DNA from 3 places in the Azoarcus sp. CIB genome. Region 1 is predicted to be linked to each of the others. Evidence: riboswitches for the same ligand, from Rfam matches in the RefSeq annotation. Region 1 holds a riboswitch; each other region holds the start of a gene.

Evidence for each region. A riboswitch is a leader RNA that binds a small molecule or an ion and turns the genes downstream of it on or off. The one in region 1 is predicted to bind cobalamin.
Region 2: it holds a riboswitch for cobalamin, as region 1 does, so the genes downstream of both, AzCIB_RS02550 (TonB-dependent receptor domain-containing protein) here and cbpA (modified peptide precursor CbpA) in region 1, are expected to answer to the same signal.
Region 3: it holds a riboswitch for cobalamin, as region 1 does, so the genes downstream of both, cobM (precorrin-4 C(11)-methyltransferase) here and cbpA (modified peptide precursor CbpA) in region 1, are expected to answer to the same signal.

What each region holds. Positions count from the first base shown of each region.
Region 1 is NZ_CP011072.1:1,056,113-1,065,950, forward strand. It holds rRNA gene AzCIB_RS04685 (23S ribosomal RNA) at 1-1,600, shown strand, start outside; rRNA gene rrf (5S ribosomal RNA) at 1,685-1,798, shown strand; gene AzCIB_RS04695 (hypothetical protein) at 1,992-2,552, shown strand; cobalamin riboswitch at 2,616-2,833, shown strand; gene cbpA (modified peptide precursor CbpA) at 2,845-3,105, shown strand; gene cbpB (peptide-modifying radical SAM enzyme CbpB) at 3,102-4,520, shown strand; gene AzCIB_RS04705 (flagella synthesis protein FlgN) at 4,587-5,060, opposite strand; gene flgM (flagellar biosynthesis anti-sigma factor FlgM) at 5,066-5,362, opposite strand; gene flgA (flagellar basal body P-ring formation chaperone FlgA) at 5,448-6,167, opposite strand; gene flgB (flagellar basal body rod protein FlgB) at 6,407-6,811, shown strand; gene flgC (flagellar basal body rod protein FlgC) at 6,829-7,233, shown strand; gene AzCIB_RS04730 (flagellar hook assembly protein FlgD) at 7,251-7,928, shown strand; gene flgE (flagellar hook protein FlgE) at 7,965-9,224, shown strand; gene flgF (flagellar basal-body rod protein FlgF) at 9,263-9,838, shown strand, end outside.
Region 2 is NZ_CP011072.1:599,101-608,938, reverse strand. It holds gene cobO (cob(I)yrinic acid a,c-diamide adenosyltransferase) at 1-391, opposite strand, end outside; gene AzCIB_RS02560 (ABC transporter ATP-binding protein) at 401-1,186, opposite strand; gene AzCIB_RS02555 (FecCD family ABC transporter permease) at 1,225-2,205, opposite strand; gene AzCIB_RS02550 (TonB-dependent receptor domain-containing protein) at 2,248-4,146, opposite strand; cobalamin riboswitch at 4,293-4,511, opposite strand; gene cobU (bifunctional adenosylcobinamide kinase/adenosylcobinamide-phosphate guanylyltransferase) at 4,602-5,153, shown strand; gene AzCIB_RS02540 (diguanylate cyclase) at 5,273-6,739, shown strand; partial or broken gene cobT (nicotinate-nucleotide--dimethylbenzimidazole phosphoribosyltransferase) at 6,847-7,906, shown strand; gene AzCIB_RS02530 (adenosylcobinamide-GDP ribazoletransferase) at 7,932-8,702, shown strand; gene cobC (alpha-ribazole phosphatase family protein) at 8,687-9,238, shown strand; gene rfaE1 (D-glycero-beta-D-manno-heptose-7-phosphate kinase) at 9,443-9,838, shown strand, end outside.
Region 3 is NZ_CP011072.1:4,595,675-4,605,512, reverse strand. It holds gene AzCIB_RS20670 (bifunctional cobalt-precorrin-7 (C(5))-methyltransferase/cobalt-precorrin-6B (C(15))-methyltransferase) at 1-58, opposite strand, end outside; gene AzCIB_RS20665 (cobalt-precorrin-5B (C(1))-methyltransferase) at 37-1,200, opposite strand; gene AzCIB_RS20660 (precorrin-8X methylmutase) at 1,216-1,902, opposite strand; gene AzCIB_RS20655 (sirohydrochlorin chelatase) at 1,906-2,868, opposite strand; gene cobM (precorrin-4 C(11)-methyltransferase) at 2,865-3,674, opposite strand; cobalamin riboswitch at 3,854-4,076, opposite strand; gene rquA (rhodoquinone biosynthesis methyltransferase RquA) at 4,276-4,968, shown strand; gene AzCIB_RS20640 (DEAD/DEAH box helicase) at 4,991-6,538, opposite strand; gene AzCIB_RS20635 (M48 family metallopeptidase) at 6,863-7,996, shown strand; gene AzCIB_RS20630 (cobalamin-binding protein) at 8,013-8,936, opposite strand; gene mnmL (tRNA modification radical SAM protein MnmL/YtqA) at 8,944-9,838, opposite strand, start outside.

The DNA.
Region 1 (9,838 bases):
TCGCCGAAAGCCCAAGGTTTCCTGCGCAACGTTCATCGACGCAGGGTGAGTCGGCCCCTAAGGCGAGGCAGAAATGCGTAGTCGATGGGAAACAGGTCAATATTCCTGTACCGATTTTAGATGCGATGGGGGGACGGAGAAGGTTAGGTCAGCCGGGTGTTGGACGTCCCGGTTTAAGCGTGTAGGCGTGCACCGTAGGCAAATCCGCGGAGCTAAGCTGAGGCGTGATGACGAGGTCTCTTTGAGACCGAAGTGACTAATACCATGCTTCCAGGAAAAGCCTCTAAGCTTCAGTCTAAAATCGACCGTACCGCAAACCGACACAGGTGGGCAGGAAGAAAATTCTAAGGCGCTTGAGAGAACTCAGGAGAAGGAACTCGGCAAATTGATACCGTAACTTCGGGAGAAGGTATGCCCCACTAGCTTGTAGGAGTACATCCGAAGGGCGAAGGGGCCGCAGAGAATCGGTGGCTGCGACTGTTTATTAAAAACACAGCACTCTGCAAACACGAAAGTGGACGTATAGGGTGTGACGCCTGCCCGGTGCCGGAAGGTTAAGTGATGGGGTGCAAGCTCTTGATCGAAGCCCCGGTAAACGGCGGCCGTAACTATAACGGTCCTAAGGTAGCGAAATTCCTTGTCGGGTAAGTTCCGACCTGCACGAATGGCGTAACGATGGCCACACTGTCTCCTCCTGAGACTCAGCGAAGTTGAAATGTTTGTGAAGATGCAATCTACCCGCGGCTAGACGGAAAGACCCCATGAACCTTTACTGTAGCTTTGCATTGGACTTTGACGGGACTTGTGTAGGATAGGTGGGAGGCTTTGAAGCGGGGACGCTAGTTCTCGTGGAGCCAACCTTGAAATACCACCCTGGTGTCGTTGAGGTTCTAACCTTGGCCCGTGAATCCGGGTCGGGGACCGTGCATGGCAGGCAGTTTGACTGGGGCGGTCTCCTCCCAAAAGGTAACGGAGGAGTACGAAGGTCGCCTAGGTACGGTCGGACATCGTACTGATAGTGCAATGGCAAAAGGCGGCTTGACTGCGAGACCGACAAGTCGAGCAGGTGCGAAAGCAGGTCATAGTGATCCGGTGGTTCTGTATGGAAGGGCCATCGCTCAACGGATAAAAGGTACTCTGGGGATAACAGGCTGATTCCGCCCAAGAGTTCACATCGACGGCGGAGTTTGGCACCTCGATGTCGGCTCATCACATCCTGGGGCTGTAGCCGGTCCCAAGGGTATGGCTGTTCGCCATTTAAAGTGGTACGTGAGCTGGGTTTAAAACGTCGTGAGACAGTTTGGTCCCTATCTGCCGTGGGCGCTGGAAGTTTGAGAGGACCTGCTCCTAGTACGAGAGGACCGGAGTGGACGTACCCCTGGTGTACCGGTTGTGACGCCAGTCGCATCGCCGGGTAGCTAAGTACGGAAGAGATAACCGCTGAAAGCATCTAAGCGGGAAACTCGCCTCAAGATGAGACTTCCCCGGGGCCTCGAGCCCCCTGAAGGGTCGTTGAAGACTACAACGTTGATAGGTCGGGTGTGGAAGCGCAGTAATGCGTTAAGCTAACCGATACTAATTGCCCGTGAGGCTTGATCCTATAACCCTGGATCACAGCGAACTCAACACGCTAAACAATCACACTCCCACACACTCTACTTCTCCACTTTGTGACCCCTTACAGTCTGACGACCATAGCGTCCCGGAACCACTCCTTCCCATCCCGAACAGGACAGTGAAACAGGACCGCGCCGATGATAGTGCTCTTCGTGAGTGCGAAAGTAGGTCATCGTCAGACTACCCCACTCCAAAAAAGCCGCTTCCCTCAAACAGGGCAGCGGCTTTTTTACGTCTACGTTCCGGATTTCGTGTTAGGCCGGATTTGTTGTATGTTGCAGTCAATCGCCCGCAAGCCAGCGTGTGCGGCTCGGAACGAGTCGGCCGGTGAAATAGCGGCGTCATCTGCCCTTCCGGTTTCAAGGAGATAGACGATGCAAGCAGTCCGTTTGCGCAAGGTACAGGTGGTGGCCGCGCTTTTTGCCGGTCTTCTGGGGTGCGGCTTTGCATATGCCGAGAAGCCCGATCATGCAGGAGGGGGCGGCAAGGGCGGACAGCACGAGCGTGCCGAGAAGGGGCAAGGCGGAAAGGGCGGCGGGCAGCAAAAGGGCGAGCGGGGCGATCACCGTGATGGCCGCGATCGCGTGGCACGCACGCGGGACGATGGGGTTCGCCATGTCGTGACGCGTTTCGAGACGCGGGAACGGACGGTGATTCGGGAGTATTTCGCGCGCGAAGGGGGGGCGGGCCGATGTCCTCCGGGGCTCGCGAAGAAAGGAAATGGCTGCATGCCCCCGGGCCAGGCAAGAAAATGGGCGGTTGGTCGGGCGTTGCCACGGGATGTCGTGTATTACGATCTTCCGCCTGCGCTCGTCGTTGAGATCGGGGTGCCACCGGCCGGTCACAAGTTTGTGCGCGTTGCCGGGGACATCCTGATGATCGCTATCGGGACAAGCATGGTCGTGGATGCAATCGAGGATCTGGGCGGGTTGTGATCGCGCGCGGCGTCTGTGCGGCGCAGGGCTATTGACGGGAGAGCCCTGGACCGGGAGAATTGCGCGCGATTCGACATTGACGGTGAAATATGACACCGTCGGAACACGGTGCGAGCTTGCTCAATTCCGTGGCGGGCCCGCCGCTGTAACCGGGGACGGATGTCGCAGGGATGCCGGTAAACTTCGAGCATCCAGTCACTGTCGGGGCATACCCCGGTGGGAAGACGCGGCAGTTCGGATGATCCGGGAGCCAGAAGACCTGTCGTAATCGACTGTTTTGTAGCTGGAACCAATGGCAAGGGTTCCGCTGTCCGCACTTGGCAGTGCGGCAGCGGAGCCCTTTTTGTTTTTGTGTTTGGACAAACAGGAGAATCGGATGCCTTCGACTGATATCAAGCAACAAGCCGCGAAAATCGCAGTTTCCGGTGCAGCAAACACCGCTGTGTGTGGCGCCGAAGCGAAGCCGGCAATCATCGCCACCCGCAAGCGTTGCGAGGCGGAAGGGGTGGGACTGTCCCATTACGTCCTGATGGACCGCAAGGCGGTGCGATGAGCGGCGTCGTTTCGACCGCTCGCGCCCCGTCCGCGGGGCGTTATGCCAACCTCGGTTGCGGCGCGAGCCTGATTCCATTTGACATCGGCCACGCGGACTACGTGGCGCTGAGCGATCCCTCCAGCGCTTTCTGGGCACTCGTCCGCAAGGACAAGCTCGCCGACACGCTGACCGATAGCGCGCTGATGGCGGGCTATCGGGCAAAGGCCGACGATTTCGCGCGGGAGCTGCATGCGCTGCGCTTCGAGTTGAAGCCGTCGGCGGTGTACGTGAATCCGACCGAGCGCTGCAACCTGAATTGCACGTACTGCTATATCCCGGAAGGCATGCGCCGCGCCGGGCAGCATATGTCGGAGGATCGGCTGGTGGAGGCGCTCGGGCGGCTCAAGTCGTATTTTTCGACCGTGCTCCCCGAGGGACGAAAGCCGCGCGTGATCTTCCACGGCGCAGAGCCCCTGATGAACCAGGCGGCTTTGTTCGCGGCAATCGACACATTCAAGGACGAGTACATTTTCGGGGTCCAGACCAACGCGACCCTGCTCGACGAAAAGGCGATCGCCTTTCTCGCCGATCGCAATGTCAGCATCGGTTTGTCGCTCGACGGGCCGCTTGCCGAGACGACCGACGCGACACGGCTGACGTTCGGAGGCAAGAGCGTACACGACAAGGTCTTGCGTGCGATGGAGTCGCTACGCGGATATTCGGCTTGGAGCGTAATTGCGACGTGCACCGAGAAGAACCTGAATCAGCTGGTTCCGCTGGTGGATCTGTTCCATGCGCACGAAGTGCCGACCTGCATGCTGAATGCGGTGCGCTGTACCCTGCCGGGCGCACGGACCGTCCGTCCCGACGACGATGCCCTGGCGCGTGCCTTCATTGCCGCGCTGGAGCGTACGCATGCCCTGTATCGCGAGACGGGCCGGAAGATGGTCGTCGCCAACTTCGCGAACATTCTGCTGGCCATCCTGGCACCGACCGCGCGCCGCCTGATGTGTGACATTTCGCCGTGCGGGGGGGGGCGTGCATTCTTTGCACTGGCGCCTGACGGCGGGCTGTTTCCGTGCAGCGAGTTCATCGGGCTGGATGCGTTCCGCGGCGGGAACCTGTTCACGGATCGCATCGAGGAGGTGCTCGAGAGCGACGCGTTCCGCAAGGTTACGGGGCGGGACGTCGACAGGATCGATCCGTGCAAGGCGTGCGCGATCCGGCACTTCTGCGGTTCGCCCTGTCCGGCCGAGGCGCATGAAATGAACGGGGGAATGGACCGTGTCGGGGCGTTCTGCGGCTTTTATGAGGAGCAGACGCGCTTTGCTTTCCGCTTGATCGCCGATCACAAGGCGAACGATTTCCTGTCGGACGGGTGGGATTCGGCGGACGGCGGGGTGGAGAGCAGTTTCGACTTCGTGTTGCCGTAAGCGGCGCGGCGCTTGTCGCCGTTTGCGAGGGCCCGCTCGGGGGGATCTCCGGCGGGCCCGTTTGCCTTATGCACTGCCGAGGTGGCGGCCGCCGCCGCCGGGGCGGGCGATTCCGGCGGAATCGTAGAGCTGCGGCTGCCGGGCGGCGTCGAGCAGGATCGACATGGCGGCTTGGTTATGCTGGAGGCGCTCGGAGATGAGCTTGCCGTTCAGTTCGTTGCGTGCCTGCGCGTCGCGTGCGAGCGCGTGAATTTCGTCCCAGCGCCTGAGGGTGTCGGGAAGCGGTTGGCACACCTCGCGGATCGCAGCATCGGTGTTCGGACGACGCAGCCTGCCGAGCAGCAGGGCGCGGTCGTTGTGGATGCGCTGCAGCTGATGGAAGCGTTCCGTCTTTTCGCGTGTCAGGACGAGCAGGCCGTCGGCGTCACCGGCGAGGAGCAGGGCTTCCTCGCGTTCGAGCAGTGCAAGGAAGCCGCGCAGCAATACCGCCTCGCTGTCGATCAGCTGGACGAGCCGCTGAAGTTCGGGCTGCAGGTTCACGGGCACTATTTCTGCGCGTCGAGCATCTGGCGCACGCTTTCGATCAGGCCGTCGGCGATGCGGTTGGCGTCGACCTTGAAGCGGCCTTCGCTGATCGCCTGACGGATTTCATCGACGCGGCTGCGGTCGATCTCGGGTGCGGCGGCCATCGCTGCTTCGGCCTTGTTGAGGCTGGACGAGAGCGAGGACAGTTCGACCTTTTCATTCGCGGCGCTGGCGATCGTCGTGCTGGCCGGGCGTTTTTCCCGGGCTTCTCCGGTCGGGGCGGACCCCGGCGGTTTCACTGTTCCTTCGATTTTCATGGCGCTACTCCCATTAAGCGGTCTCTGTTCGTGTTCACGACCGCGGGAGCGAAAACTTTAGGCGTTTTTTTGCATGGCCGCGGCATCAGAAATCGAGCTCGACGGTGCCGTCGGCGCGGGCCTTGCCGGAGATGACCTGGCCGCTGCCCAAGCGCACGCGCACGGGTTCTCCCGCGGCGGCGGCATTGAGCGCCCGCCCTTCATTGGTGACGGTGAAGCCGCTGCCGGTTCCGACGACCTTGACGTGCTGGCCCTGCCGCACCGTCTGGGGCAGGCGGAGCATGTCGGTGCGCAGCGCATTGCCTGCGGCGATCGTGAAGCGGGCGCTGTGGCCGACGGCCTGGGTCATATCGGTCAGCGTATTGGGGGCTTCGCCCGCGAGGTCGCCGCTGCGTCGTTCGAGATCCGCCGGTGCGATCACCTGGCCGGCACGGATCGGGCGCGCGGCAACCAGGTAGTCGCCGACGACGGAGATCTGCGCGGGTACATAGATCGTCCAGCCGAAGGGAGATTCGCAGCGGACGCCGACGTTGATCCGGCCCCAGGCGCGCGTGCCGGGGGGGAGGAAGGGGACGAGCTCGGCGCACGCGGGGAGCTGGTTCTGCGGATCGACGCCTTCGACGGTGATGCCGACCTTGCCCGGCAGGCCCGAAGTCTGTTGACCGAGGAACGTCATCACGGCCTGCCGGACCGGCGCCAGGGGCTGCTGAGCGCCGGCGCTTCCGCCCGTGAGCGTGAGGCTCAGGGCCCACAGGGAAATGACGGCGCGAGGGCGGTAAGGGGGCATGAGGTGGTTCGAAAGCATGGGGCGCATTCCACCATGCGGCCGGCCGATCGGCAACCGGCAAAGTTTTCCGCCGCTGCTTGCCGGGTGCCGCCGCGGTACTACCGAAAGCGGCGGAATTGGCCGGTATTTGCCGGTCTTATCGCGGCTAGGGGCTTGTGGGGCGGGGACTAAGATCGCTGGCATGGAAGGTGCAATGAACCAGGTGCCAGCCGATGAAGAGCTTAACGGCCGTCGGCGACAGAACTTGAGGTGATGCCATGAAGACCCAACTCGATAGCGCGCTGCAGTTTCATCAGACGGCACTGAACCTGCAGGCGCAGCGGCAGCAGATGCTGGCGTCGAACATCGCCAACGCGGACACGCCGAACTACAAGGCGCGTGACATCGATTTCCGCAGCGCGCTGAAAGGGGCGCTGGGCGACCGCATGGGGCCGCTCGCGCTGGCGAGTTCGTCTTCGCGTCACCTCGATGTGGCGGCGGAGATGCCGTTCGGGGCCTACGTCGGGTTTCGCCGCGAGTTCCAGTCCAGCGTAGATGGCAACACCGTGAACATGGATGCGGAGCGTGCCGCATTCGCCGAGAACTCGGTGCACTACGAGGCGAGCGTGACCTTCATCAACGGCCTGCTGCGCAGCATGCAGACGGCGATCACCGGCCAGTGAGCGGAGGGTAGGCGTCCATGAGCATGTTCAATGTATTTTCGATCGCCGGATCGGCGCTGCATGCGCAATCCGCGCGGCTGAACGCCACGGCGTCGAATCTGGCGAATGCGGACAGCGTCGCGGGGCCCGACGGCCAGCCCTACCGTGCCAAGCAGGTGGTGTTTACCGCCGCGCCGGTGGCGGGTCCGAACAGTGTCGGAGTCACGGTTTCGAACGTCGTCGAGAGTGCGGAGCCCGGGCGCCTGACTTATGACCCGAGCAACCCGGCGGCGAATGCGGAAGGCTACGTCGAGATGTCTAACGTGAATGTGGTCGAGGAGATGACCAACATGATCTCGGCCTCGCGTGCCTACCAGAACAATGCGGAAGTAATGAATACGGCGCGCACGCTGCTGCAGCGTACGCTGCAGATCGGGCAGTAAGGTTTCGGGAGCGGATCATGGCAACGGTCAATAACACGGTTTCGTCGGCGGCTGATTCGGCGTTGGCCTTGCTCGGGCGGAAGGACAGCACTTCGTCGAAGGGCGAGGTGGATAGCCAAGGGCGCTTCCTGACGCTGCTGACGGCGCAGTTGAAGAACCAGGATCCGATGAATCCGCTCGACAACGCACAGGTGACTTCGCAGTTGGCGCAGATCAGCACGGTCGACGGCATTGAGCGGCTCAACACGATGCTGACGCAGCTGCTCGACGGGCAGCAGTCGTCGGAAGCCCTGCAGGCGGCGTCGCTGGTGGGGCGCGGCGTGCTGATTCCGGGCAGCGGGCTGAAGCTCGGCGATGCGGGCTCGGTCGGCGGCTTTGCGCTCGACGTGCCGGCCGACGCGGTGACGATGCGGATCAAGGATGCGCAGGGCCTGGAGGTCGCGGCGGTGGACCTCGGTTCCTTTGACGCGGGAACGCATAACTTCCAGTGGGACGGCACGACGATCGACGGCAGTCGTGCGGCGAACGGCAAGTACACGGTGAGCATCGAGGCGGTGACCGGCGGCAAGCCCGTAGCGGCGGAAGTCCTCGAATTCGGGGCGGTGACGAGCGTGGTGCGTGGCTCCAAGGGTACCGACCTTCAGGTTGGCGACATGGGCATCTTCAAGATGTCCGATGTCCGGCAGATTGTTTGAAGAATTGTTTGAGACCGAGTTTCCAGGGAGACGGCCATGGCTTTCCAGCAAGGTTTGAGCGGACTTAATTCGTCCTCGAAGGCCCTCGATGTCATCAGCAACAACGTCGCGAACGCGAATACGGTCGGCTTCAAGGCCGGGCGCGCGGAGTTCTCCGACGTGTTCGCGGCGGCGCTGAACGGTGCTGCGGCTGGCGTGCAGGTGGGTATCGGTTCGGCGATCGGGGCGGTGACGCAGCTGTTCTCGCAAGGGAATATCACGACGACGAACAATCCGCTCGACGTCGCGATCAACGGCAACGGCTTCTTCCGCATGTCCGCGCCGGACGGGTCGATTGCCTACACGCGCAACGGGCAGTTCGACGTGAACAAGGACGGTTTCATCGTCAATTCGCAGGGCTACCAGCTCACCGGTTACGCGGCGACGAACGGCGTGATCCTGACCGGCGGCGAGCCGCAGCGCCTGCAACTCGATTTCTCAGACGTGCAGCCGAACCCGTCTTCGCAGATGACGCTGGCGATGAATTTCGACTCGCGCGAGCCGATCTCGCCGTCCTTCGATCCGACCAACCCGACGCCGCTCGACCGCACGAACGTGACCGCGGGCGGGTACAACTTCTCGACCTCGGCGACCGCGTACGACACGCTGGGTAATGCGCACACACTGACCTTCTTCTTCCAGAAGTCCGCGGCGGGTGCGTGGGACGGCTTCTACCAGGTGGATGGCACGGGTGACGCGATCGCGATTCCCCCTCCGGGTTCGCCGCTGCAATTCGACACTGCCGGTGCGATGACGGCGGGCGGCCAGTTTGACCTCACGTTCCCCGAGTTCGCCGGCACCGGCGCCTCGGCAACCCAGACGGTCAGTTTCGATCTGGCGGCCTCGACGCAGTTCGGCAGCGCGTTCGGTGTGAATACACTGCGCCAGGATGGTTTCGCGTCGGGTCGCCTGACGGGCATCACGATTGGCGACGACGGCGTGATCCTGGGGCGCTACAGCAACGGCCAGAGCCGCGACCTCGGTCAGGTGGTGCTGGCGAACTTCCAGAGTCCCAACGGACTGCTGTCCCTCGGCGGCAACCTGTGGGCCGAGTCGCCGGATTCGGGCCAGCCGATCGTCGGCGTGCCGGGCAGTGCCAACCTCGGTCTGCTCAATGCGGGCGCCATCGAGGAGGCGAACGTCGACCTGACGGCGGAGCTGGTGCAATTGATCGTGCAGCAGCGCGCCTACCAGGCCAATGCGCAGTCCGTGCGCGCCCAGGACCAGATCCTGCAGACGCTGGTGAACCTGCGCTGATCGGCCTAGCCGGTTTCGCGGGATAGGGAGAGAGGATCATGGATCGGCTGATCTACACGGCGATGACCGGGGCGAAGCACACGATGGGCCAGCAGGCCGCCGTGTCGCACAACCTGGCGAACGCCACCTCGACGGGCTTTCGCGCGGAGCTGCACAAGCTGCGCGCGGTGCCGGTGCAGGGCGAAGGGCTCGCGACGCGGGCTTTCGTCGTGGACGCGAGCGTGGCGTCGAACTTCGAGCCCGGACCCATGCAGAATACCGGGCGCCCGCTGGATGTGGCGGTCGAAGGCAAGGGCTGGCTCGCGGTGCAGCTGCCGGACGGACGCGAGGCCTACACGCGCGACGGTAGCCTGCAGTTGAGCGCGAACGGCGTCGTGCAGACGCGCAGCGGCTTGCCGGTGTTGGGCGACGGCGGTCCCGTGACGATCCCGCCGGACAATGAGTTCCTGGTCGGCAAGGACGGCACCATTTCCGCACTGCAGGCGGGCGGGGCCGAGAACGTCATCAACGTGATCGGCCGGTTCAAGCTCGTGAATCCGCCCGAGGCATCGCTGGTGCGCGGCGACGACGGGCTGTTCCGCCTGCAGGACGGAGCCGTTGCGCCGCAGGACGAG
Region 2 (9,838 bases), 460 kb from region 1:
CCAGCCCGATCGCGGGATCGCGCAACAGCGCCCGCGCCTGCTCCCACGCCGCCTGCGCGCTCGCCACGTCGCGCGCGCGGTCCTGCGTGTCCCAGGTGAAGCCTTCGCCCATCACATGCCACACGACGTCGGGCTGGCGGCGGAAGAAGGCTTCCTCGCCGGTGTCCGAGCGCCCTTTGATGAACTGCATGACGCCCACCTTCATGCCGTGGCCGAGCGCACGCGCGACGACGCCGAAGGCGGCGCTCGATTTGCCCTTGCCGTTGCCGGTATTGACCAGCAGCACGCCGCGCTCGTTCTGCGCCGCGGCGATCTTTTCGTCCACGACCGCTTTCTTGCGCTGCATGCGCTCGGCGTGTCGGGCGTTCCTGTCCGTATCGGGGGTATCCATGTCTTTTTTCTAGTCGGGAATGAAAAGGGTGCGCCCGTCGACGTCGAGCCGGCGGATCGGGTGCTCGAAGGCGCGGCTGAGGTGATCCGCCTGCAGGACTTCCTCGCGCGTACCGGCCAGCACGCCGCCCTTGCCGTCGAGCAGGATCACGTGGTCGGCGAAGCGGGCCGCCAGGTTGATGTCGTGCAGCACCATCACGACGCCACGCCCCGCGTGCTTGAGGCGTGCGAAGAGCTCCAGCACGGCGACCTGATAGTGCAGGTCGAGGTGATTCGTCGGTTCATCGAGCAGGAAGAGCCGCGGGGCCTGCGTCAGCAGCGTCGCGATCGACACGCGCTGGCGCTCGCCGCCGGACAGGCTGAGGATGTCCCGTCCCGCGAGTTCCGCCAGCCCCACTTCGGCCAGCGCCGCCTGCGCGATGGCGATATCGGCTGCAGTCTCCCAGCCCCATCGGCCGAGATGCGGATGACGGCCGATCAGCGTGGTCTGAAGCACCGAGGCCGAGAAATGGTCCGGCTGCTGCTGCGCGAGGAGCCCGCGGAAGCGCGCCGCGGCGAGGCTGTCCCAGTCCGCGTAGGGGCGGCCGCCAAGGCGCACGCTGCCCGCCGTCGGCGCGCGCAGGCCGGCCAGCGTGTGCAGCAGCGTGGTCTTGCCGGCGCCGTTGGGCCCGAGCAGCACGAGGCATTCGCCCGCCGCCAGCCGCAGGCTGAATTCGCAGCACAGCCAGCGCGCCCCGACCTGCAACGCAATGCCGTCGGCTTCCAGCAGGACAAGGGAAGAATCAGTCGAAGCCATCACGCCCTCCGTGAGTTGCGAGCACGGGGCACACCATCTCAGCGCGGATTCCGCGACAGCAGGAAGAGGAACACCGGCACGCCGATCAGCGCGGTCAGCACGCCGACCGGCAGCTGCACGGGCGCCATCACGGTGCGCGCAGCGGTGTCGGCGACGGTCAGCAGCGTGCCGCCGGCCAGCAACGCCGCCGGCAGCAGCAGGCGCTGGTCGTTGCCGATGGCGAAGCGCACGACGTGCGGCACGATCAGGCCGACGAAGCCGACGGAGCCGACCAGCGTCACCGCCGCCGCGGTCAACAGCGAGGCGAGCACGCACAGCAGGTAGCGCAGCCGCTGCACGCGCACGCCCAGGGCCGTCGCCGTCGCCTCGCCGCGCGCGAGCACGTTGAGGTCGCGCGCGAACGGCAGCACCACGACGAGCCCCGCGACGAGCACCGCCAGTGCCGGCCAAGGCCGGCTCGCGCCGCTCGCGTCACCCATCAGCCAGAACAGCATCGACTGCAGGCGCGTGTCCGTCGCCAGCGACAGCATCAGCGTCACCGCCGCGCCGCAGCCGGCCGCGACGATGACGCCGGTGAGCAGCAGGCGGGTCTGCGTCCACGAACCGTCGCCATGCGCCAGTCCGAACACCACCAGCATGGCCGCCAGTGCGCCGCCGAAGGCCGCGCCATCGACGACCCAGGACGCCGCGCCGACCAGCATCGCCGCCAGCGCCCCGACCGCCGCCCCGCCCGAGACGCCCAGCACGTAGGGATCGGCGAGCGGATTGCGCAGCAGCACTTGCATCAGCGCGCCGGCCAGCGCCAGCAGCCCGCCGCACACGAACACCGCCACCGCACGCGGCAGGCGCAGTTCGCGCACGACGTCGGCGCCCATGCCCTCGGCGCCGCGGAAGAGCGCATCGAAGACCTCGCCGAGGCCGATCGGCAGGTCGCCGGCGGCAAGCGCCCACGCCAGCGCGCACGCGCCCGCAAGCACCAGCCCTGCAATCACAAAGCCCGACGATGTGCGTCCTGGCATGAGTCTCCCGTCATCCGGTCGGGACGGCCGGCGGCGCGTCCCTTACTTCGGCGCGTAACGCACGCCCACGAAGACGTTTGCGCCCGGCGTGTTGTAATCCTTGATCAGCTCGTACTTCTTGTCGAACAGATTATTGACGCGTCCTTCGAGCGACCACGCGCGATCGATCGCATAGCGTGCGAACAGATTCACGATGCCGTAGCCGCCGAGGCGCTCGCGTTCGCCGTTGCTGCTGTAGCGGGCACCGCTGGCGACCAGTTCGCCACCGGCGAGCAGCTGCCCCATCGAGCGGCTCAGACGGAAGGTCGCCGTGCGGTCTGCGCGGCGCTGCAGATGGTCGCCGGAGTCCTCGTCGCGCGCCTTCAGGAAATCGATGTTCGCCGAAGCGTTCCACGCCCCGACATCGGCACGCCCGCTCAGGCTGACGCCCTCGAGCTTCGCCGAGGCCACGTTCGAAGGCATCAGCAGCGACACACCGGGTGACGGGAACGTCGACTGCCAGTCGATAAGGTTGCGCACCTTGTTGTTGAAGTAGGTCACCGACGCCGCGGCATGCGCACCTTCCCAATGCAGCGCGAGTTCGCGGCTACGCCCCTCTTCCGGCTTGACGTCCCGGTTGCCGCGGGTGATGAAGCTCATGTCGAAGCCGCAGATCGCCGTCGTGCAGACGAAGACGTCCTCGGGCCAGTAGAGGTCGTTGAAGGTCGGCGCGGCGAACGAAGTGCCATAGGACGCATGCACGCGCCACTGGTCGTTCAGTTGGTAGCCGTAGGCGAGCGAGCCCGTCGTCTTGTCCTCGAAGCGCGAATTGTCGTCATGGCGCAGGTTGGCCTGCAGGCGGTTGCGCCCGAAGCTGCCCTGCCACCCGGCAAGCACCGAGCCGACCGAACGCTTGTCGACCGCGATCGGCTGGCCGGTATCGACGTGCTGTTCGAGATACTCGTAGCCGAGCATCACGCGGCCGATGGGCAGGCGGAAGGTGTTCTGCCACACCGTCTGGTCCTGCACGGTGGTGAAGTGCGCCTCGGGCGAGAACTCGGAAAAACGGTCGCGACCGTCGTCGATCGAACGGCCGAAAGTCAGCGACGAGTCCCAGATGTCGGTGATGCGGTTCAGGCTGTACAGCCTGAGCGTCGAAGCGACGCTGTCGCTGCGGACGTTCGCGGGCAGCGGCGAGAACTGGTTGTCGTACCAGGCGCGCTGGTCGCTGTGCAGTACCGACATTCCGACTTCGTGGCCCGCAGCGGGACGGAAGGCCAGGCTGCCGGCAAAATTCGTGTTGCGGTGGCCATCCTTGTCCGGATCCGCGACGGCCTTGCGGCGTGCGCTGTAGCCTTCGGACTCCGCATAACCGCCAGAGAGATTGTAGGACCAGCGCTGGTCGCCGCCCGAAACGCCGGCGGTGGCCTCGCTGCGCCCATAGCTGCCTGCGCCGACGAAGGCATCGACGCGTGGTCCGCCCGCCTCGCCGCGACGCGTGAAGACCTGGATCACGCCGCCGACCGCGTCGCTGCCGTACAGCGCGCTCGCCGGGCCGCGCAGGATCTCGATCCTGTCGATCTGGGACAGCGGGATGTTCTGCGGAATCGGCTCGCCAAGGGTCGCCGAGCCCGTGCGCACGCCGTCGATGAGGATCAGCGTGTGGCTCGCCGCCCCGCCGCGCAGATAGATGCCCGTGGTGGTGCCCGGACCGCCTGCCTGCGAGAACTGCACGCTCGCCTGCGCGGCAAGGAACTCGGCCAGCGTCGACTGGCCGGCGAGCTCGATGTCCTCGCGTTCGATGACAGTCAGATCGCTGAGCAACTCGTTGATCGGGGTCGGCATGCGCGTCGCGGTCACGACGACGGTGTCACCGGTCTTTTCTTCGGCGGCCAGTGCACCGGAGGCAAACGGCAATGCGGCGGCCACCGCGACGGCGGTAGCGGACAAGCGGATATTCATCTGGGGTTATCTCCCTGCGCCAGCGATCGCGTCCCCGCGCCACTGGTCATCTTCACAATGGAAGCGCCGCCCGGGGAAATACGCGTTGAGCCGCTGCGATGCACGCCCGTCGCCGCCTCCCCGCGGCACTTCCGCCTTCTCGTGTCCAGGCCGGTATCCGGGCTCATGGGCTGGTCGGCACTCCGTGGCGGAGTCCGTACCGGGCGCATCGCCTTCCCGGACTCTCGTCCAGTGGCGGTTGGATGCGCTTTGCGTCCACTTACCGTTGCGGGGGCAGCACAGGCATTGCGGAGGGCGGCTTCGGGAGCCGTTCGCGCACCTGTTTCCCGTTTAACCCTCGGGCGGGAATCGCCGTCGGGCACCTGCTACACGTCGCACCCGAAACCGGGCGCGGGGCGGATAATAGCGCTTTCCGCAATTTTGCGCAGCGCAAAAAAACGCGTAATTCCAAAGACATGCCCGCACACTTCATCCTCGGCGGCGCGCGCTCCGGCAAGAGCAGCCACGCCGAATCCCTCGCCGTCGCCAGCGGCCTGCCCGTCACCGTGATCGCCACCGCGGAAGCCCTCGACGACGAGATGAAGGCCCGCATCCGTCGCCATCAGGACGACCGCCCGAGCGGCTGGCGCACCGTCGAAACGCCGGTCGCGCTCGCCGCGACGCTCGCGCGCGAAGCCACCGAAGGACGCTGCGTGATCGTCGACTGCCTGACGCTGTGGCTGTCCAACCTGATGGCCGACGCCTGCAACCTGGCCGAGCCTGCCGTGGCCGGACTGCCGCCGGCGCTCCACGCGGAGCGCGCGGCACTGCTGAAAACCCTGCCGACGCTGCGCGGCGAGGTCCTGCTCGTCGCCAACGAGGTCGGCCTGGGCCTCGTCCCCGACACTGCGCTCGGACGCCTCTTCCGCGACGAAGCGGGTCGCCTCAACCAGATGGTGGCTGCCGCCTGCGAGCGCGTCACCTTCGTCGCCGCAGGCCTGCCCCTCGCACTCAAGGGCGGCGCCTGAGCGCAAACCGCAACAACGCGACACGCCGCTGCCCATGACGGGTCGGATTTTTTGTACGCAGGCAGCGATTGCCTCCTAGAATTGCAGTTCCGCGACAAAATTTTTTCGGCAGGGCAGTAATGAACCTTGTGGCGCAAGCAGCTGACGCGAGACATGAACGCCGCAAGGCATTCGATGCCGCACGCCTGTGCCCCGCCCTGACAATCTCGCTGACGCTTCCGCTCTCGGCCTATGCGCAGGCAGGAACGCCGGCCGGAACGGGTGACATCCTCGCAAACCTGATCGCCACCGTCTTCTACGTCGGCTTCACGGCAGCCCTGCTGCTCAACAGCCTGCTGCAGTTTCTCGCCAACCGCGATCGCAATTACCTCATTTACGCGGGATTCGCGTTCGGCGCGGGCCTCAGCCTGCTGGCGGTCGGACTGCTCCACGGCTTTGCGCCCGACGGGGCCGACGGCGGCTGGACCACGACCGCCGAACCGATCGGCCTTGCTCTCGCCGGACTGTGCGCCGCCCTGTTCAACCGCGAATACCTGCGCACCGCCACGCGGTCGCCGCGAATCGACCTTGCGCTCAAGGTCTTTGCGGCACTGTTCGGCCTCGCGCTGGCCGGCGCCTTCGTGCTGCCGGGCGCTTACCCGGGCACGCTGATCGCCGGCATCAGCCCGGCCTTCGCCCTGCTGGCGACCGCATGCGCCGTTCACGGCCGCCAGCAGAAACTGCCGGGCGCGACGCTTCTCATCGCCGGCTGGACCGCGATGCTCATCGGCGCGCTCCTGTTCCTCGCCACCCATACGGCGCTGCTGCGTCCGGAGGGGCTCCCGATCCACGCGATCCAGCTCGCATGGGCGTTCGGCGTGCTGACGATGTCGCTCGCACTCGCCGAACGCACCGGCTCGAACTGGCGCGAACGCGCCGCCCGGCACGCGGACGACATCGCCAGCCTGGAGCACTCGATCGAGTCCCTGCAGGCATCCGAACAGTTCCTCACCCAGGGCATGGCGCAGCGCAGCCAGGAGATCGAATCCCTCACCCATCGCCTGCAGGAAAGCGAGCAGCGCTTCCAGGAGATGGCGCATCACGATCCGCTCACCGGCCTGGCGAACCAGCTGCTGCTCACCGACCGCATCGACCAGGGCATCATCCGCGCCAAGCGCCACAACACCCGCATCGGCGTCGTGATGCTCGACCTCGACGAATTCAGCTCGATCAACGACAGCTACGGACAGGACGTCGGCGACGAGATCCTCAAAGCCGTCGCGCAGCGGCTGCGCACCATCGTGCGCGAACAGGACACGGTCGCACGCCCCGAGAACGACCAGTTCGTGATCGTGCTCGAGGAAGTGTTCGACATGGACGACCTGCAGCGCGTCGCGAACGCCGTCACCGCGGTTGCCGGCGAGGCGATCCAGGTCGACGGCCAGACTTTCATGCTCGACGTCTCGATGGGCAGCGCAATTTCGGGCAACGAAGGCTCCAATGCGGTCAGCCTGCTCAAGCAGGCGAGCAAGCTCATGCGCCGCGCCAAGGAAGGCAAGCGCCTCAACCGCCAGCACGGCAGCGCCCGCAGCATCGCCCAGGCGTGAGGCTCGCGGCGCGGGCCGCGTGCTACCGCGGCACAGGCTGCGTGCTACCGCGGCACAGGCTGCGTGCTAAGATCGCAGCCCTTTCAGGGCACATGCATACTGCAATCATGACATTCCAGATCTGCGCGCCCGACCGCGCGCTCGCGGCCGACCTCCAGCACCGCATCGACAACAAGACCAAGCCGCAGGGCGCCCTCGGCCGCCTGGAGCCGCTGGCGCTGCAGCTCGGCCTGATCCAGCAGACGCTCAGCCCCGAGCTCCGCCAGCCCCACATGATGGTCTTCGCCGGCGACCACGGCGCGGCACGCGCGGGCATTTCCGCCTTCCCACAGGACGTCACCTGGCAGATGGTCGAGAATTTCCTCGCCGGCGGCGCAGCGATCAACGTCTTCAGCCGTCAGTTGGGCCTGGGGCTCACCGTCATCGACTGCGGCGTGAATCACGAATTCGGCCAACGCCCGGGGCTCGTCAATGCGAAGCTCGGGCCGGGCACCGCGAACTATCTGGAAGAACCGGCGATGCGCGCCGAGCAGACCGACGCGGCGCTCGCCCGCGGACGCGAGCTCGCGCACGCGCTGGCCGCGAACGGCTGCAACGTGGTCGGCTTCGGCGAGATGGGCATCGGCAACACCGCGGCGGCCTCGCTGCTGACGCACTGCCTCGTCGGCGAGGGGAGCAACGGGGGGCGGCGCCGATCTCTTCACCGTGACGGGACGCGGCACCGGCCTCGACGACGCCGGCCTCGTGCGCAAGCGCGAACTGCTCGGCCAGGCGCTCGCCCGCGGCGGCCGCCCGACCGATCCGCGCGCGGCGCTCGCCGAGTACGGCGGCTTCGAGATCGCCGTGATGGCCGGCGCCATGCTCGGTGCGGCCGAAAAGCGCATGACGCTGCTGATCGACGGCTTCATCGTCACCTCCGCGCTGCTCGTCGCCCACGCGATCGCCCCCGAGATCCTCGACTATTGCGTGTTCGCCCACCGCTCGAAGGAACCCGGCCACACCGCACAGCTGAAGCACTTCGGCGTCGAGCCGCTGATGGAACTGGACCTGCGCCTGGGCGAAGGCACCGGCGCCGCGCTCGCCTTCCCGCTCGTGCAGGCGGCGGCGAACTTTCTCAACGAGATGGCGAGCTTCGATTCGGCCAGCGTCAGCGAGAAAGGCAACTGAGGGGCCGCTAAGCGGCGCCCGCACGATGCGCTACCAGCTCGAACTCTTCTTCACCGCGCTCGGCTTCTTCACGCGCCTGCCGGTGCCCGCGTGGGTGCCGTGGTCGCCCGAGCGCCTGAACCACGCCGCGCGCTACTTCCCGCTCGTCGGCTGGGTGGTCGGCGCGATCGGCGCGGCGAGCTGGCTCGCGCTCGCGCAGATCCTGCCGCCGAGCGTCGCCGTGCTGCTGTCGATGGCGGTGACGATACGCGCGACCGGCGCCTTCCACGAGGACGGCTGGGCCGACGCCTGCGACGGTCTGGGCGGCGGCTGGGACAAGTCCCAGGTGCTGACAATCATGAAGGACTCGCGCATCGGTAGCTACGGCACGGTGGGCCTCGTGCTGATGCTGCTGGCGAAGGCGGCCGCACTGATCGAACTGGCCAGTGCGGGCGACGCCGCGGTCGCCATCGCGCTGCTCGTCGCCCATCCCCTGTCGCGGCTCGCCTCGACCAGCCTGATCCACACCCTCGAATACGTGCGCGAGGACGAAACGGCGAAGGCGAAGCCGCTCGCGCGCCGGCTCACCGGCACCGAACTCACGATTGCATCCGCTTTCGGCATCCTGCCGCTCGCGCTGCTGCAACCCGGCGAAGCCGCCGCGGCACTGATCGCCGTCGCTGCGGTGACCCTGTGGGCCGGCCGCTACCTCTTGCGCCGCCTCGGCGGCTACACCGGCGACTGCCTCGGTGCCGTGCAGCAGGCGACCGAACTGGCGATCTACCTGGGCATCCTCGCGACGTGGAACTTCACCTGATCCGCCACCCGCGGCCGGACGTGCCGCCGGGCGTGTGCTACGGGCAGTCGGATGTGGGAATCGCAGAGTCGGCCAGCACCGTCGCCGCGCGCCTGCGTCCGATCCTGCCCGAACGCTTCGTACTGCACGCGAGCCCGCTGGCGCGCGCACGCCTGCTCGCAGTCGAACTCGGCGCGCCCACTATCGACGATCGCCTCAAGGAGATGAACTTCGGCGAATGGGAGCTGCGCCCGTACGCCGAACTCGGCCCGGCGATCGACACCTGGGCCACCGACCCGATGGGCTTTCGCGCCCCCGGCGGCGAATCGGCGCACGACATGAGCGCGCGCGTGCTGCAGTGGCTCGACGCCCTCCTCGCCACCCCGCCCGCCGACCCGGTCGTGGTGGTCGCCCACGGCGGCCCGCTGCGCGCGATCGCCGGCCACCTGCTGGGGCTTCCTGCCGAACGCTGGCTCGGCCTCGATTTCGCCTGTGGCCACACTACGCGCCTCGACGTCGAGGAATGGGGCGTCGTGCTGAAGTGGTTCAATCGCTGACGGTAACGCCTTTCGTAGGGCGGGAGGAGCCGAAGGCGTATCCCGCCACGCGGCGTCCGAACAGGCGCCAGCGCTCGGAATGGCGGGATGCGCTGCGCTCCTCCCGCCCTACGGGCCGCGGCGATTCCGACGCCAACTCGTCGCGAATCCACCCGTTCGTGGGATAATTGCAGACTTTTCAACGCGCTGCCCCCCTCCCCGTCCATGCTGCCTCCCCTGCCCGATTTCTCTGCCGGTCGCGTGCTCGTCGTCGGCGACGTGATGCTCGACCGCTACTGGCACGGCTCGACAACCCGCATCTCGCCCGAGGCGCCGGTGCCGATCGTGAAAGTCGAGGGGGACGAGTACCGCGCCGGCGGCGCCGGCAACGTCGCGCTCAACGCCGCCTCGCTGGGCGCCGGCGCCGAGCTCGTGGGCCTCGTGGGCCGCGACGAAGCCGCGCGCCTGCTGCGCGATCGGCTCGAATCGGGTGGCGTCGCGTGCCGCCTGCTCGAAGCGCCGCAGCACCCGACGATCACCAAACTGCGCATCATCAGCCGCCACCAGCAGCTCATCCGGCTCGACTTCGAGGACAGCTTCGCCGTGCTGGAAAGCGCCGGC
Region 3 (9,838 bases), 1.7 Mb from region 1:
AGAGACCGTCCCAGCCATCGTCGAGGATGCCCAGGATCAGGCAGCGAGGGTCAGACATTCGGATTCCTCCACTGTAACGATGGGCACACCCTCGAAATTGCAGGCGAGCACGGTGAGGCGGTGCGGGCCGGGGTAGCGTTCCCGCAGGCTGCGGATCGCACGGACCGCGAGCGCGCGGTGAAAGGGCACGGTGAGCCCCAGTTCGGCAAGGCTTTCGGCGGCGAAGCGCGCGGTCTCGGCAGCGCGGATCTGCTCGACGACATCCGTCGGTGCGCCGACCTCGGTCGCTGCGTCGGCGATCAGCTGGCGGTCGATCTCCTCGCGCCACGCGTGCGTCACCGACAGGCCCTGCGCGATCTTCGTCAGCTTGCCGACCATTGCGCCGACGATGACGCGCTGCATCCCCTGCTTCACTGCGGTCGAGAACGCCGCCTTGACGAAGTCGCCCATCTGGACGAAGCAGGCCTCGTCGAGTTCGGGGAATTCGCGCATCGCGCACTTCTCGGTGCGCCCGCCGGTCGTGAACACGACGGCCGTGTGGCCCTGGTTCGCCGCGACGTCGACCGCCTGGATCACGCTCGCGCGGAAGGCCGCGGTCGAGTAGGGGCGCACGATCCCGGTCGTGCCGAGGATTGAGATGCCGCCGAGGATGCCCAGCCGCGCATTCAGCGTCTTCTTCGCCATCGCCTCGCCGCCCGGCACCGAGATCGTCACCTCCAGGCTGTCGCCCGCGGCGAGGATCGAGGCACCCGCACGGGCGACGTTTTCGCAGATGTTCCTGTGCGGCACCGGGTTGATCGCCGGGCCGCCGACCTCCAGCCCGAGGCCGGGCTTCGTGACGACGCCGACACCGGGCCCGCCCTTCAGGATCACCTCGCCGCCGCCGTTCGGGATGCGTCGCACGTCGGCGGTCAGGTGCGCCTTGTCGGTCGCGTCCGGGTCGTCGCCCGCGTCCTTGATGCTCACCGCGTGCGCGCAATCGCCGTCGACGCGCCCGTCGGTGATGCGGAATACGACCTGCATCGTGTTCGGCAGCACGCACTCGATCTCCGCCGGGATTTCGCCCTGCACGAGCCCGAGTGTCGCCGCAGTCGCCGCGGCGGCCGAGTTCGCGCCGGTCGTGAAGCCGGTGCGGTTTCCCCGCTCGCGCTTCGCGTCCCCCTTGCGCACCTTCTCCTGCAAGGCGTGCCCTGCTGCCATCGATCGCGTCTCCGCTTACGCCGTCAGCGCCTGCTGTTCGCGCTGGCGCGCTTCGGCGATGCCGAGCAGCGCGTGGATCGCCGCGACGACCAGCGTCGAGCCGCCCTTGCGGCCGCGGATCACAATCCACGGCACATTGGCGACCTCCGCCATCAGGTCCTTCGACTCGGCCGCCGACACGAAGCCGACCGGCATGCCAATCACCAGCGCCGGCTGCGCGCCTTCCTCGCGGATCAGGCGTACGACTTCGATCAGCGCCGTCGGCGCATTGCCGATGCCCACGATCGCACCGTCGAGCAGGCCCTGGCGGTGCGCCTTCCGCATCGCCTGCACCGCACGCGTGGTCTCCTCGGCCTTCGCCTGGGCGATCACGTCCGCGTCCGAGATGAACTGGTGCGTGCTCATGCCGAAGTACGCGAGTCGTGAGGCCGACAGGCCGACGCAAATCATCTCGACGTCGGCGACGATGCGCGTGCCGCCGGCGAGGATCGCTGTCAGGCCTGCCGTGACGGCCTCCGGGTGGAAGTCGGTCAGGCCGTTGAATTCGAAGTCCGCGTTGGCGTGGATCATGCGGCGCACGACCGGCCACTGTTCGGGGCGATAGTCGTGGCGGCCGACCTCGGCGTCGATGATGGCGAAGGAATCGTGCTCGATCGCGCGCCCGGCGGCGGTGAGCTGTTCGGTGACGACGTTGCTGTGCATGGTTCAGGCGTGGGCGGGTTGGGCGCAGCCGGCGTGCGGCGCGTGGTGGTGGGAACAGCCGTGGCCATGATCGTGGTGGGCATGGCCGTGATCATGGTGGTGGTGAGGGTCGTGCCCGTCGTGGTCGTGATGGCCCGCGGTATGACTATGGTCGTGCAGGTGCTCGGCCTCGGCGGCCAGGCGATACTTGCAGCCGTCGCATTCGAGCAGCGAGGCTTCACCGGCGTCGGCGACGCGCGCCTCGACCAGCTCGAAGACGCCCGCGTCGAAGCCGAAATGCGTGCCCAGAGCGAACGCGATCTGCGGGTACTGCGCGCGCAGCCGCGCGAGCTGCGCGTCGATGCGCTCGATCAGCACGCCGGTGAAGAGATACACCGGCACCACCGCGATCTGCGTCATCCCCAGACGCACCTGGCGCTGCACCGCCGTCTCCAGCCGCGGCCAGGTCACGCCGGTGAAGGCGAGCTCGACGAGCTCGTGGTCGCTGTCCTCGAAGATCCAGCGCGCCATCTTCGCGAGCTCGCCGTTCGCGCCCGCGTCCGACGATCCGCGGCCCAGCAGGATCACGCCCGTGGTGCAGGGGTCCGGCATGTGCAGCGCGTGCATCAGGCGGTCGAGCCGGCCCATCAGCACGTCAAAAATCTCGCGTCCCATGCCGAGGTGGCGCGTGCATTCGAAGGCGACGGCGGGGTGGCGTTCGCGCGCCTGCTCGATCGCCGCCGGGATCTCCATCTTCACGTGGCCCGCTGCGTTGAGGATGAAGGGGATCACGATCACGCGCGCAGCGCCGGCCGCCGCACGGTCGAGTCCCGCGTCGAGCAGCACGTCGGCGTACTCGATGAAGCAGGCCTCGATGCGCCACTCGGGGCGGCGTGCGCGCCACTCCGCGGCAAAGCGTTCGATCTCGTCGTTGCCCGCGCGGTTGCGCGAGCCGTGGCCGACCAGCAGGATCGTGGTGTTTTTCATGATGCGTCTTCCGTGACGGTGGCCCGGCGGAAGCGGTGGCTGAAGGCCGGGTCGTAGAGTTTTGAACGGGCGATCTCGGGCCAGTCGCGCGCGCCCAGCGCGGGGCTCGCGATGATCATCGCCTGCGACGCGATCTTCTCGGCCTGGCACTTCTTCTTGATGTCGGCGAGGGTGCCGCGGACGATCTTCTCCTCGCCCGGCCAGCTCGCCTTGTGCACGACGAGGATGGGCGCGTCCTCCGGCCAGCCGGCACGGCGCAGCGCGTCCTGCACCTCGTGCAGCAGCGTGATCGACAGGAAGATGCACAGCGTCGTGCGGTGTGCGGCCAGCGCGTCGAGCTCCTCGCCCGCGGGCATCGGCGTGCGGCCCGCGACGCGAGTCAGGATCACCGTCTGCGTCACTTCCGGCAGCGTCAGCGTCTCACCCGCCGCGGCGGCCGCGGCCAGCGCCGAGGACACGCCCGGCACGACCTTCCACGGCACGCCGGCCGCATCGAGCAGACGCGTCGTCTCGACGAGCGCGCCGTACAGGCCGGGATCACCGGTCTGCAGCCGCACGACGGTCACGCACCGCGATGCCGCGTCGATCAGCCACGTGCCCATCTCCTCGAGCGTCATGTCCTTCGAATCGCGGATCGCGCAGCCTTCCGGCGCGTAGAGCGTCGCCGCCTGGTCGACCAGCGAACCGGCGAACAGGATGCCGCCCGCCTGTTCGAGCAGGCGCCGCCCCTTCACGGTGATCAGGTCCGGATCGCCCGGGCCGGCGCCGACGAACCACACGGTTCCCGGCAAGGACTTGGAATGCATACGGCTCCCCGCGAGTGCATTGAACAAGCACCGGGGGATGGCGACAGCCGACGGCACCGACGGGCGGCACGGTCGGGCGCAACTTGAGGCTGGGTCGATGAGTGGCTGCGTTCGGGCGCTCGAGGCCCGTGACAGACGCGATCGGATTCCAGTCGGCAAGCCCACACCCCGGGGCACAAACCTTCCAAATCGATCGGGCCGGTCTTCTGGCTCACCTTCTTTCGGATTCCGCCGCCTTCCCGAGCGCGAGGCTCAGTGGCGTATGGCGGATCCGTCAGGCTTACAGCAGCGGGGGCTGCGCCGGACTGGTCAAGGGGAGCGTGCCCCCGGACTTCACCGGACTTCCCGTTTCACCCCGTCACGCGGTCGCATGGCGGGGAACCCGGATCGAATTCAGCGCAGAGAATAGGGGAAGCGGACAGGGCGCGCAAGTAGCCGTTACGTCATTCGGCAGCACATCCGGCAACAGCTTTCGAGCCGCCTGCCCGAGTCGGGTAGTCCGCATCCCGGTGAATACTCTCGGGGTATGCAACCGGCGTTCCGCCCCGCTGCGGATACGGTTATGCTGGCGGGCATGACACAGATTTCTGCCGATTCCGCCATGATGCAGCCCGTGACAAAAGCCTGTGCGGTGCCGTCCTACCTGTCGCGCACCTATCACTGGGCCTATCTCAGCCATCGCACCCTGCCCTGGCTCGACCGCGAATGGGTCGTTTCGGCCATCCTGTGGGGCAATGCCCGGCGCCTGATGCGAGCGGCAGTCGAGGAGTTCGCTCCGGGACAGCGCCTGTTGCAGGCGGCGTGCGTCTATGGCCCGTTCTCGCGCCTGCTCGCCGAGCGCGTCGGCTGCAACGGGGCGCTCGACGTCATCGACGTGGCGCCGATCCAGGTCGCGAACGCTCGCCGCAAGCTCGACGGTCTCGCGCATGCCGAGGTGCGTCAGGGCGATCTGGCGCGACCGGATTGCCTCGCGGCCGGGTCGCACGAAGCCGTGTGCTGTTTCTTCCTGCTGCATGAAGTGCCGCCGGTCGAGCGCGCGTGCATCGTGCACAACCTGCTCGGGGCGGTCGAGCCGGGCGGCAAGATCGTGTTCGTCGATTACCATCGCACCCGCCCATGGCACCCCCTGCGTCCGGTCATGGCGCAGGTGTTCCGCTGGCTCGAGCCTTTCGCGCCCTCGCTGCTCGACGTCGACATCACGGCGCTGTCGCCGCTGGGCGAGGAATTCGCATGGAAAAAGACCACCTTGTTCGGTGGTCTCTATCAGAAGATCGTCGGGGTGCGGCGCGGCTGAGCCGCACCCGTCGCGGTGACGCTCAGCCGCCGCGATTGCCCGGCTTTGCGTTGAAGAGCGCTGCGCGCGGCGCGGGGCTACGTCCCGTATCCTGACGCGCCGGTGCGCGCGGGGCGTCGCCCGTGCGCGGCGCACGGTTGCCGCTGGGCTCCTGGCCACGCGGTGCGCCGGCCTTGTTCGCCTCGCCGTTGCGTGCAGGGCGATTGGCCTGCGCCTCCCCGCTGCGGGCCGGGCGGTTTGCCGGCTTGCCGCCGTCGGCCTGTGCGCCCTGCCGTGCCGGCTGGCGGTTCGCCCCGTGCGGCTGCGTGCGCGGCGCCGGGCGTTCTGCAAGCGGCTGGCGCGGCGCACGGCTATCGTTGCGCCGTCCCGACGACTGGCGCGGGTCGCGCGGCGGTCGCTCGCTGTCGCCCGGATCGGGCGCGTGGGTCACGAATTCCGGCACGGTGGCGCGATCGATGGTGCGCTTGATCAGGCGCTCGATCGACGCGAGGTAGGGCCTCTCCTCGCTGTCGACGAAGGAAATCGCCTTGCCGCTCGATCCCGCGCGGCCGGTGCGGCCGATGCGGTGCACGTAGTCTTCCGGCACGTTTGGCAGCTCGAAGTTCACCACCTGCGGCAGCTGGTCGATGTCCAGGCCGCGCGCCGCGATGTCGGTTGCGACCAGCACCGGCAGCGAGTTGTCCTTGAACTGCGACAGCGCGCGCGTGCGTGCCGCTTGGCTCTTATTGCCGTGGATCGCGGCGGCCGGGATGCCGTGTTTGCCGAGGTATTCGGCCAGCCGGTTGGCGCCGTGCTTGGTGCGCGTGAACACCAGCACCTGGTGCCAGTCGTGTTCCTTGACCAGATGCACGAGCAGATCGCGCTTCTGTTTCTGCGGCACCGAATACACGGACTGTTCGACCAGTTCGGTGGTCGTGTTGCGGCGTGCCACTTCGACGCAGCCCGGGTTGTTCAGCAGGCCGTTGGCGAGCGAACGGATCTCGTCCGAGAAGGTCGCCGAGAACAGCAGGTTCTGGCGCTGCTTGGGCAGCATCGCGAGCACCTTGCGGATGTCGCGGATGAAGCCCATGTCGAGCATGCGGTCGGCTTCGTCGAGGACGAGGATCTCGACCCCCGACAGGTCGACGGTCTTCTGGCCGGCATGGTCCAGCAGACGCCCCGGCGTCGCGACGAGGATGTCGACGCGCTTCTTCAGCGCCGAGATCTGCGGATTGATGTTCACGCCGCCGAACATGACCATCGAGGTCAGCGGCATGTGCTTGCCGTAGGTCTGCACCGATTCCTCGACCTGTGCTGCGAGCTCGCGCGTCGGGGTGAGGATCAGGCAGCGGGGGCGCCCCGCCTTGGGGGCGCTGGCCGAGCTTGTGGACAGCCGGTGCAGCAGCGGCAGCGTGAAGCCGGCGGTCTTGCCGGTGCCGGTCTGGGCTGCGGCAAGCAGGTCGCCGCCGGCCAGCACCAGGGGAATCGCCTGCGCCTGGATCGGTGTCGGCTGCGTGTAGCCCGACTCGGAAATGGCGCGCAAAAGGGGTTCGGCCAGTCCAAGACTGGCGAAGGAAACTTCGGAATTGATCAAGAAGGATGCTCCAGCGACGGCCTGTCGCTGCATTAGAGCGACACCAATCGAGGCGGGCAGGGTAGTGCGACCGGAAATAGTCGCAACAAGGTGTTATCGAAGGGCCTGCGACCGATTGGTCAAGGACACAGGTGTTGCGATACTACACTTTTTTCGTGCGGCGCAACAAGAGTTGCGTAAGCGGATTCTCCCCGGTTTGCGCGGCCTTTGCATTGATTTATATGCAAATTGTTGGTGTGTGTATCACTAAGGTGCAATGTTGCGCTTACTTCTTGTTAAGTATATTCCGCGTTTCGATCATGGTTTCTCGGAGTGCCACGCATGGCAGCTGTCCAAAACCGCCTCTCGCGCACTCGCGCACGTCTTGCGTTCCGGCTCGGTTTGCGCGCCACAGCGGGCCTCGCGGCAATGGGGCTGGTTGCGGTCGCCCTGGGCGCCGTCGTGGTGCTGCTGGTAGGGGGAACCTGGTCCGCTCTGGTTGCGGGCAACGTGGTCCTGGCCTTGGCTGCGGTCGTCAGCTTCCTGATCGCGACGGCCTTGTGCGTGCTGGTGTGCGGCTGGCTGTTCGCGCCGGTTGCCCGGCCCGACGGCGTGCGCCTGCCGCCGGAGCTCGCGGAAGGGCTGTTTCGCCTCATCGAGCGCACCGGCAAGCGTTTTGGCGGCATCCACATCGACGCGGTGTGGGTCGTCGGTGACATGAACGCCGCGATCCTGCAGCGCCCCCGCTGGGGCTGGGTCGGTCCGTTGGAAACCCATCTGATGATCGGCCTGCCGCTGGCCCACAGCGTGACCCGGCGCCAGTTCGGCGCGATCCTCGCGCACGAGTTCGCCCATCTTGCGGCGCAGCGCCGCGGGCTGGACGGTTGGTGGGGGCATCTGCGCGCCTGGTGGTTCCGCGCCCTCGACCGCTGCATCGAGGATGCGCCGCGCCTCGGTCGCGCGCTGGACAACTGGACCGCGGGCGACTTGCGCGCCGCGATGCGCCTGTCGCGCCTGGAAGAGTTCGAGGCCGATGCCGGCGCGGCGCGCGTGGTCGGTGCGCAGCGGGTCGGCGAAGCGCTTGTCGAGGTCGCGCTGAAGGAGCGTTTCCTCAACGAGGATTACTGGCGCAAGGTCATGGCGCAAAGCCGCACCACGCCCCAGCCGCTGATCCGCCCCTTCCGCGAGATGGGCCTGGGCGTGCTTGCCGGCTTCCGCCGCCCGGAACCCGGCCCGATGGACATCCACGACATGTTCGGCGGTGCCGCGTCCGAGGCCGACTTCCACCCCACGCTGGCCGAACGCCTGCGCGTGCTGCGCGTCGATCCCGAGGTCCCGGTGTGCGGCGGCGAGTCCTTGGCAAACACCTATCTGGCCCCCCTCCTGCCGACGCTGTCGTGGGTGTTCGACCGCGCGTGGTGGCAGGATTCGCGGCGCGACTGGCGTCAGCGTTACGAGCGCGCGCGCGGCGCCTGAGCGCAGCCGGGGCGCATCAGGTTCCGGCCGGGCGCTTGCCGCGCGCCTTGTCCAGCTGCTCGCACAGCGTCGTCGCCCCGTCGAGGATGCGCGGTGTGTGGCGCTGGATCAGCTCCGGCGGCACGAAATAGAGGTTCTCGCGCGTCGTCGCGGCAAGCTTGGGCCAGCGCTTCCAGTTGTCCAGCCAGTCCGGGCGCGCCTCGCCCATGCCGCTCGCGACGATCACCTCGGGGTCGGCCGCCAGCACGCTTTCCACGCCTATCGTCGGCGCGAGCTGAGTGAGCTTGCCGAACACGTTTTCGCCGCCGCACAGGCGGACCACGTCCGAGATCAGGTGTTCGTCGTTGATCGTCATCAGCGGCTTGTCCCAGATCTGGTAGAACATGCGCACGCGCGCACGCTGCCCGAAACGCGCCGCGAGCGCCCCCTTGCGCGCGCGGAATGCGTCGGCGGCGGTGCGGCCCGCCGCGTCGGTGCCGGCGAGCCTGGCTAGCGTTTCCAGGCTGCGCGCGACGTCGTCCAGGTTGCGCGGTTCGTTCATGAAGACGGGGATGCCCAGCGCGGCGAGCTTGTCCAGGTGCGCGTCGCGGTTGCCGCTCTTCCACGCGATCACGAGGTCGGGCTTGAGTGCCGCGACTGCTTCCATGTCGACGTTGCTGTAGCCGCCCACGCGCGGCAGCTTGCGTGCCGCGTCAGGGTAATCGCTGTACGCAACCGCGCCGACGACGCGCTCCCCGGCGCCGGCGGCGAACAACAGCTCGGTGACGTGCGGGGCGAGGCTCACGATGCGCTCGGCCGGGCGTGCGAGCTTCACTTCGCGGCCGGTGTCGTCGCGGAGCGCGATTTCCGCCTGCGCGGTTGTCACCGCGAGTGCGCCTGCGGCAAGGATCGCGGCGCGAACGGGGCGGATGCGGTGGAACAGGGATGGGCGTTGCGTCATCGGCTTCTCAGTTGGGGCGGGTCGCCGTGCGTGCGGTGGCGCGCTCCGTCGGGGGCTGCGGGGAAGGGGGCGCCAGGGGCTGCACGGTGAGGCTGCCCTGCGGGCCGGTCGCGGCGAGCCGGCGGGCGATTTCGTGGATCCCTTCGAATCGACCGGCGCACCACGCGGGTGCAAGCAGCGTCGGCGCGTTGGCGGTCGCGGACACGCGGTGATACACGACGCTTGCGGGCGTGCGCCGGATCATCTCCGTGGCGACCTCGGCGTAATGCGCGGCGTCCGGCGGCGCGACCTCGCCGCGGCGCCACGCGGCGGCGAGGCGGCTGCCCTTGACGATCATCAGCGGGTGCAGTTTCAGCCCCTCGACGCTGAGCTCCAGCACACGCTCCAGCGTATCCAGGCTGCGCTCGGGCGCTTCGCCCGGAAGGCCGACGATGAGGTGCGTGCACACCGGAATTCCCCGCGCGTGGGCGCGCGCCGTCGCATCCGCGTAGGCCGCCCAGCCGTGCCCGCGATTGACGCGCGCGAGCGTGTCGTCGAAGGCGCTCTGCAGGCCCAGTTCCAACCATACCTCGTAGCCGCGCTCGCGGTAGCCGGCGAGGAGATCCAGTGCCGCGTCGGGTACGCAATCGGGGCGCGTGCCGATGCACAGCCCGACGATGTCGGCGCCGGCGAGGGCCTCCTCGTACAGCCGCTGCAGCGTCTCCACTTCCGCGTAGGTGCTGGTGTAGGCCTGGAAGTAGGCGAGGTAGCGGCGCGCGCGGTCGGCGCGGACGCGGCCGGCATCGAGCTGCTGCGCGATCGGCGCCTCGGCCTCGTCGCTGAAGGCGCGCACGTTGCAGAAGGTGCAGCCGCCGCGCCCGAGCGTGCCGTCGCGGTTGGGACAGGTGAAATTCGCGTGCAGC